Regions from separate parts of the Streptomyces sp. NPDC059875 genome, predicted to be linked through region 2. Evidence: riboswitches for the same ligand, from Rfam matches in the RefSeq annotation. Region 2 holds a riboswitch; the other holds the start of a gene.
What was found. A riboswitch is a leader RNA that binds a small molecule or an ion and turns the genes downstream of it on or off. The one in region 2 is predicted to bind ZMP and ZTP.
Positions count from the first base shown of each region.

Region 1 (3,501 bases), on a different contig from region 2:
CGGACGGCATCTGAGGGTGCCGGACGTGGACGGGGAGACCATGGCCGAGCGGGTGCTCGCTCAGCTCCTGGCGGAGCCGGCGCCGGCGCCGGTCCCCCGGCGACGGTGGGCGCGGGCGTCCTTCGTGGGGGTGTGGTTCGCGTGGCTGCGCGGGCGGTGGAGGGCCCTGCTCGCGGTCCTCTCCGGGGTCCTGGTGGTCCTGGTACTGACCCCGCCGGTGCGGGCGACGGTGGCGGACTGGTTCGGCTTCGGCGGGGTGGAGGTGCGGTTCGACCCCCGGGCGCACCCCGACCCGGGCTCGGTGGTGCCGGGCTGTCCCGACCCGGTGCCGCTGGAGGAGGCCGGGCGCAGGGCCGGCTTCGTGCCGCTGATACCGAGCGCGCTCCGCCCGCCGGACGCGGTCTCGGTGACCGGCGCGGCCGAGCGGGGGCGGGCGGTGATCAGCCTGTGCTGGTACGGGGACGGTGACCGGACGGTCCGGCTCGACGAGTTCCCGGCGCGGCTCGACGTGGGCTTCGGCAAGCAGGTGCAGACGCATCCGGAGTGGGTCGATCTGCCGGACGGGGAGCAGGGCTACTGGTTCGCCGAGCCGCATCTGCTGCGGTTCCCGATGACGGACGCGAGCGGGCAGGAGTGGACCCACTCGATACGCACGGCGGGCCCCACGCTCCTCTGGACGAGGAACGCGGGAGCCCTGACCCTGCGCCTGGAGGGCGAGCCGACCCTGAAGGAGGCCCGCCGCATCGCCGAGTCGGCGGGCTGAGCGCCCGCGGCCGGATCAGACCGGGAGGCCCGGCGCCGGGAAGGCCGCCATCAGCTCCGCTACCTCCGCGCGGATCTTGAGGAGCGCGTCCTCGTCGCCCGAGCCCGCCGCCGCGACACCGCGGTCGATCCAGTCGGCGACCTGCACCATGTGCTCCGTACCGAGACCGCGGGAGGTGAGGGAGGGGGTGCCGATGCGGACGCCTGAGGGGTCGAAGGGCTTCCGGGGGTCGTAGGGGACGGTGTTGTAGTTGACGACGATCCCGGCCCGGTCGAGGGCCTTCGCGGCGACCTTGCCCGGGACCTCCTTGGGGGTGAGGTCCATCAGGATCAGGTGGTTGTCGGTGCCGCCGGAGACCAGGTCGAAGCCGCGGGCGAGCAGCGCCTCGGCGAGGGCCTTGGCGTTGGCGACGACCGCGTGGGCGTAGTCGCGGAAGGAGGGCTGGGCCGCCTCGTGCAGGGCGACGGCGATGGCGGCGGTGGTCTGGTTGTGCGGGCCGCCCTGGAGGCCGGGGAAGACGGCCTTGTCGAGGGCCTTGGCGTGCTCCTCGCGGGACATCAGCATGGCGCCGCGCGGGCCGCGCAGGGTCTTGTGGGTGGTGGTCGAGATGACGTCGACGTGCGGGACCGGGGAGGGGTGGGCGCCGCCCGCGATCAGGCCGGCGATGTGGGCGACGTCGGCGACGAGCACGGCGCCGGACTCGCGGGCGATCTCGCCGAAGGCGGCGAAGTCGATCGTGCGGGGCAGCGCGGTGCCGCCGCAGAAGATCACCTTGGGCCGCTCCGCGAGCGCGAGGTCGCGTACCTGGTCGAAGTCGATGAGCCCGGTGTCCTGGCGCACGCCGTACTGCACGCCCCGGAACCACTTGCCGGTCACGGAGACGCCCCAGCCGTGGGTGAGGTGGCCGCCCATCGGCAGGGCCATGCCCATGACGGTGTCGCCGGGCTCGGCGAAGGCGAGGTAGATCGCGAGGTTGGCCGGGGAGCCGGAGTAGGGCTGCACATTGGCGTGGTCGACGCCGAAGAGGGCCTTGGCGCGCTCGATGGCGAGGGTCTCGACCTTGTCGATGTTCTGCTGGCCCTCGTAGTACCGGCGGCCGGGGTAGCCCTCGCTGTACTTGTTCTGCAGGACGGTGCCGGAGGCTTCGAGGACGGCGTGGGAGACGTAGTTCTCGCTGGGAATCAGCCGCAGGGTCTCGGCCTGCAGCTGCTCCTCGGCGCCGACGAGCGCGGCGAGTTCGGGGTCGGTGGCGGCGAGGGCGGGGTGGTGGGCGGGAAGATCGACGGCGTGAGGGGTGGCGTTCATGGCGTTCCTCCGGGCGTGTTGGCGGATCCCGGGGTCACGGTCAGCCCAGCCGGCCGGCACCACACGGGACGGGTCCCAGTGGTGCGAACTGGGGGCTCACCCGCCGAAGGCAGGGGGCGGGCGGCACCCACACGGGATTGTTCTGTTCCCGTGGTGCCCAGGCGAACGGCACCTCGTGTTGATCCTGCCGCGCACGGCTCCCCCGGGGTCGCTTCCCCGTACGCCAGTCGCCGTGCGTGTATCCACATTAGCGGGCGCGCCGTCGCCCAAGGTTTCTTCTTCCACCATCCGAGCGACGATAAGAAAGGGGCCACACCCACCCCCGGGCCGCAGGACGAACGGAGATCCCGTGTCGAGGACGCAAGACGCGATCGCTTCCGCGGAGGCGCACAGCGCTCACAACTACCACCCCCTGCCCGTCGTCGTCGCCTCGGCGGACGGGGCATGGATGACCGATGTCGAGGGACGCCGCTACCTCGACATGCTCGCCGGGTACTCGGCGCTCAACTTCGGGCACGGCAATCGGCGGCTGCTCGACGCCGCGCGGGCGCAGCTGGAGCGGGTGACGCTCACGTCGAGGGCGTTCCACCACGACCGGTTCGCGGAGTTCTGTACGCGGCTCGCGGAGCTGTGCGGCAAGGAGATGGTCCTGCCCATGAACACGGGCGCGGAGGCGGTCGAGACGGCCGTGAAGACCGCGCGGAAGTGGGGGTACGAAGTGAAGGGCGTGCCGGACGGGCACGCGAAGATCGTGGTCGCGGCGAACAACTTCCACGGCCGGACGACGACGATCGTCAGCTTCTCCACGGACCACGAGGCCCGTGACCACTACGGCCCGTACACGCCGGGCTTCGAGATCGTCCCGTACGGGGATCTGACGGCGATGCAGGCCGCGGTCACCGCGCACACCGTGGCGGTGCTCCTGGAGCCGATCCAGGGCGAGGCGGGGGTCCTGGTGCCGCCGGCCGGATATCTGCGCGGGGTGCGGGAGTTGACCCGGGAGCGGAACGTGCTGCTGATGGCGGACGAGATCCAGTCGGGCCTCGGCCGGACCGGGCGGACGTTCGCGTGCGAGCACGAGGGCGTGGTGCCGGACGTGTACATCTTGGGCAAGGCGCTGGGCGGCGGTGTCGTCCCGGTCTCGGCGGTGGTCGCGGACCGTGATGTGCTCGGTGTGTTCCGGCCGGGCGAGCACGGGTCGACGTTCGGCGGGAATCCGCTGGCCTGCGCGGTGGCGCTGGAGGTGATCGCGATGCTGCGGACCGGGGAGTACCAGCAGCGGGCGGCCGAGCTGGGCGAGCACCTGCACGCCGAGTTGGGGCTGCTGGTGGGCGGTGGCGCGGTGGAGGCGGTGCGCGGGCGCGGACTGTGGGCCGGGGTGGACATCGCGCCGTCCCGCGGCACGGGCCGGGAGATCTCGGAGAAGCTGATGG
Region 1 is NZ_JBHWJZ010000018.1:21,831-25,331, reverse strand. Features, by position in the region: gene ACFV9D_RS22160 (hypothetical protein) at 1-763, shown strand, start outside; gene glyA (serine hydroxymethyltransferase) at 779-2,068, opposite strand; ZMP/ZTP riboswitch at 2,217-2,309, opposite strand; gene rocD (ornithine--oxo-acid transaminase) at 2,418-3,501, shown strand, end outside.
Region 1: it holds a riboswitch for ZMP and ZTP, as region 2 does, so the genes downstream of both, glyA (serine hydroxymethyltransferase) here and ACFV9D_RS25215 (bifunctional 5,10-methylenetetrahydrofolate dehydrogenase/5,10-methenyltetrahydrofolate cyclohydrolase) in region 2, are expected to answer to the same signal.

Region 2 (3,501 bases):
GCCGGTGCGTGGCGGCCTCGCCCTGGGGTGCGAGCTGTCGGCTCGCGGCCTGGGCGGTCCGCGCGGCCCCGAGGTCCGGCGGGTCCCCAGGGTCCGCCGAGTACCGGGCCGCGCCGCCCCCGCCGCTGTGGCAGCTCACGGCCACGAGACCCGCCACCGCGAGAAGGACGGGGACGACGACGTGCCGGATCGGCGACAACAGGTCGACGGAGAGCGGGGACATGGTGACCAGGGTCACTCACGTACCGTCAGCTTCCGTTCCCTGAAGGCAAGTTGAAGCACACCACGTACAGAACCGTGACAGAGTTCGTTCGCCCACGGGCCGCACGTGACCCGTTCTCGTGCTAGAGGCCGAGCTGGCGCTCCGCCGCTTCGACGGTCTGCGCGAGGAGCACGGCGATCGTCATCGGGCCGACTCCACCCGGCACCGGGGTGATGAGGGAGGCCCGCTCCGCGGCGGTCTCGAAGTCGACGTCACCGATGTTGCCCGGGTTGTAGCCGGCGTCGATGACGACCGCGCCGGGCTTGATGTCCTCGCCCTTGATGAAGCGCGGCTTGCCCACGGCCGCCACGAGGATGTCGGCCTCGCGCACGATCGAGGAGAGCTCGATGGTGCGCGAGTGGCAGTAGGTGACGGTCGCATCACGGCCGAGCAGGAGCAGGCCGGCCGGCTTGCCGAGGATCGCGGAGCGGCCGACGACGACCGCGCGCTTGCCGCTCGGCTCGACGTCGTACGCGTCGAGCAGGCGCATGATGCCGCCGGGCGTACAGGAGACGAAGCCGGGGAGGCCGAAGCCCATGGCGGCGAAGGAGGCCATGGTGACGCCGTCGACGTCCTTGGCCGGGGCGATCGCCTCGAACGCGGCGCGCTCGTCGATGTGCGGCCCGACCGGGTGCTGGAGCAGGATTCCGTGGACCTCGGGGTCCTCGGAGAGCGCGGTGATGGCGGCGACGAGCTCCTCGGTCGTCGTCGAGGCGGGCAGCTCGACGTGCTTGGAGCGGATTCCGGCCTTCGCGCAGCGGTTCTGCTTCATCTTCACGTACGTGACGGAGGCCGGGTCCTCGCCGACGAGCACCGTGGCGAGACAGGGCGTGACGCCGGTGCGGCGGGTGATCTCGGCGGCGCGGGCGGCGGTCTCCTCGACCGTGCGGCGGGCGAGCGCGGTGCCGTCCATGAGGGAAGCGGTGCTGGTGGACATGGGCCACTCCTGGGCGTCGTGGATGACAGGTGATCGCCCAGGCGCACGGCAGCGACGGGTCCGCGCGGGTGCGTGGAGTCCGCCGGGCCGCTCCCCGGTGGTGATCCACCTCAAGCGCCAGTCACGGCCCGGGCCCCACTCTACGTGAGGCCTCCGTGGGGCCGGGGGGCGGTGTCCGGTCAGGGTGCATATGCCGTGGCGTCCGGACGCTTGTGAGCGGCCCGCGCGAGCACGACGATGACCCCGATGACGACGGACGGCACGGTACACCTCGACGTGGAGGCCGAGTTGAGCGATGCGTGGGTGGCGTCGGAGCCGGATGCCGGGGCGCTCCGTCGGGCGCACGAGGCCTTCACCAGCGGGGGCCGGGTGCAGCTCCCTCCGGTACGGCCGCTGGTGGCCGACTCCTGGCGACGCTCGGCGCGGGCCCGCGTGAGCCCGGACGGCGCGGCCCGCGTGGAGCTGGCCGACGAGGAGCTCGCCGAGCACCGTGAAGTGCATCCGCTGTCGGCCGCCATGCCGGTGATCCGGGAGCTGATGGGCGGGTACGCGACGGATGGCGAGCACCTGCTCGCGGTCTGCGACGCGGCAGGGCGGATGCTGTGGGTGGAGGGCCACCCAGGGACGCTGCGCCGGGCGGGCGCGATGAACTTCGTCGCCGGGGCGCGCTGGTCGGAGTCGGTGGCCGGGACGAACGCGCCGGGTACCGCGATCGCCGTGGACCGGCCGGTGCAGGTCTTCAGCGCCGAGCACTTCCGGCGTCCGGTGCAGGCGTGGACCTGCGCCGCCGCTCCCGTACACGATCCGTCCACCGGACGGCTGCTCGGCGCGGTCGACATCACGGGCGGGGACCGGCTCGCGCATCCGCACAGCCTGGCGTTCGTACAGGCGGTGGCGCGGGCGGCCGAGTCCCAGCTTGCGCTGCTCGCTCCCCCACCGGCCGAGGACCGGGTCCGGCTGACCGCGCTCGGCCGCGACGAGGCGGTGCTGAGCGTGGCCGGCCGCCGACTGCGGATGAGCCGGCGGCACAGCGAGATCCTGGTCGTCCTCGCCCAGCGCCCGGACGGGGTGAGCGGCGACGAACTCCTGACGCTCCTGTACGAGGACGAGTCGGTCACCCCCGTCACCCTGCGGGCCGAGCTGTCCCGGCTGCGCGGGCTGCTCGGCGCGGAGCTGGTGCGCTCCCGCCCGTACCGGCTGGCCGCGACCGTCGACGCCGACTTCGCCACGGTCGACCGGCGCCTGGGTTCGGGCGCGTTGTCGTCGGCCCTGTCCGCGTACGCGGGTCCGCTGCTTCCCGGCTCCCGTGCGCCGGGGGTCGTACGCCTGCGCGACCGGCTCGCGAACCGGCTGCGTGCGGCGCTGGTGGACCGGGGCGATCCGGGGCTGCTGGCGGACTGGACGTACAGCGCGTGGGGCGAGGACGACGTGGAGATGTGGCGGGCGCTCTCGGAGGTCGTGCCGACGGCGGGGCAGGCGCCTGTGCTGGCCCGGTTGCGTGCCCTGGACGCCGAACTGTCGGAGGGCGCAACGGGGTTGCAACGTCCGGCTCCGCACACTCGGCGGTGAGCGCCGGCCAGGGACGGCCGGCGCGGTCCGAGGGAGGCCATGTCCATGACCCGTTACGCCGCACCCGGTACCGAGGGCGCGATCATGTCGTACCAGGCCCGCTACGACCACTGGATCGGCGGTGAGTACGTCGCCCCGGCCCGGGGGCAGTACTTCGAGAACCCGAGCCCGGTCGACGGCCGTCCTTTCACCGAGGTCGCGCGCGGCACGGCCGAGGACGTGGAGCGCGCCCTGGACGCGGCGCACGCGGCGGCACCGGCCTGGGGCCGCACGGCGCCCGCCGAACGCGCCGGGGTGCTGCTGCGGATCGCCGCCCGGATGGAGGAGCACCTGGAGGAACTGGCGGTCGCGGAGAGCTGGGAGAACGGCAAGCCGGTCCGCGAGACCCTGGCCGCCGACATCCCGCTCGCGATCGACCACTTCCGCTACTTCGCGGGGGCGCTGCGCGGGCAGGAGGGCGCGCTGAGCGAGATCGACGACGACACCGTCGCGTACCACTTCCACGAGCCGCTGGGCGTGGTCGCGCAGATCATCCCGTGGAACTTCCCGATCCTGATGGCGGCCTGGAAGCTGGCCCCGGCGCTGGCCGCGGGCAACGCGGTGGTCCTCAAGCCGGCCGAACAGACCCCGGCGTCCGTGCACTTCTGGATGGGCCTGATCGCGGACCTGCTGCCGCCGGGTGTGGTGAACATCGTCAACGGCTTCGGTGCGGAGGCCGGCAAGCCCCTGGCCT
Region 2 is NZ_JBHWJZ010000022.1:55,071-58,571, reverse strand. Features, by position in the region: gene ACFV9D_RS25220 (hypothetical protein) at 1-238, opposite strand, end outside; gene ACFV9D_RS25215 (bifunctional 5,10-methylenetetrahydrofolate dehydrogenase/5,10-methenyltetrahydrofolate cyclohydrolase) at 345-1,199, opposite strand; ZMP/ZTP riboswitch at 1,228-1,334, opposite strand; gene ACFV9D_RS25210 (GAF domain-containing protein) at 1,488-2,768, shown strand; gene ACFV9D_RS25205 (aldehyde dehydrogenase family protein) at 2,814-3,501, shown strand, end outside.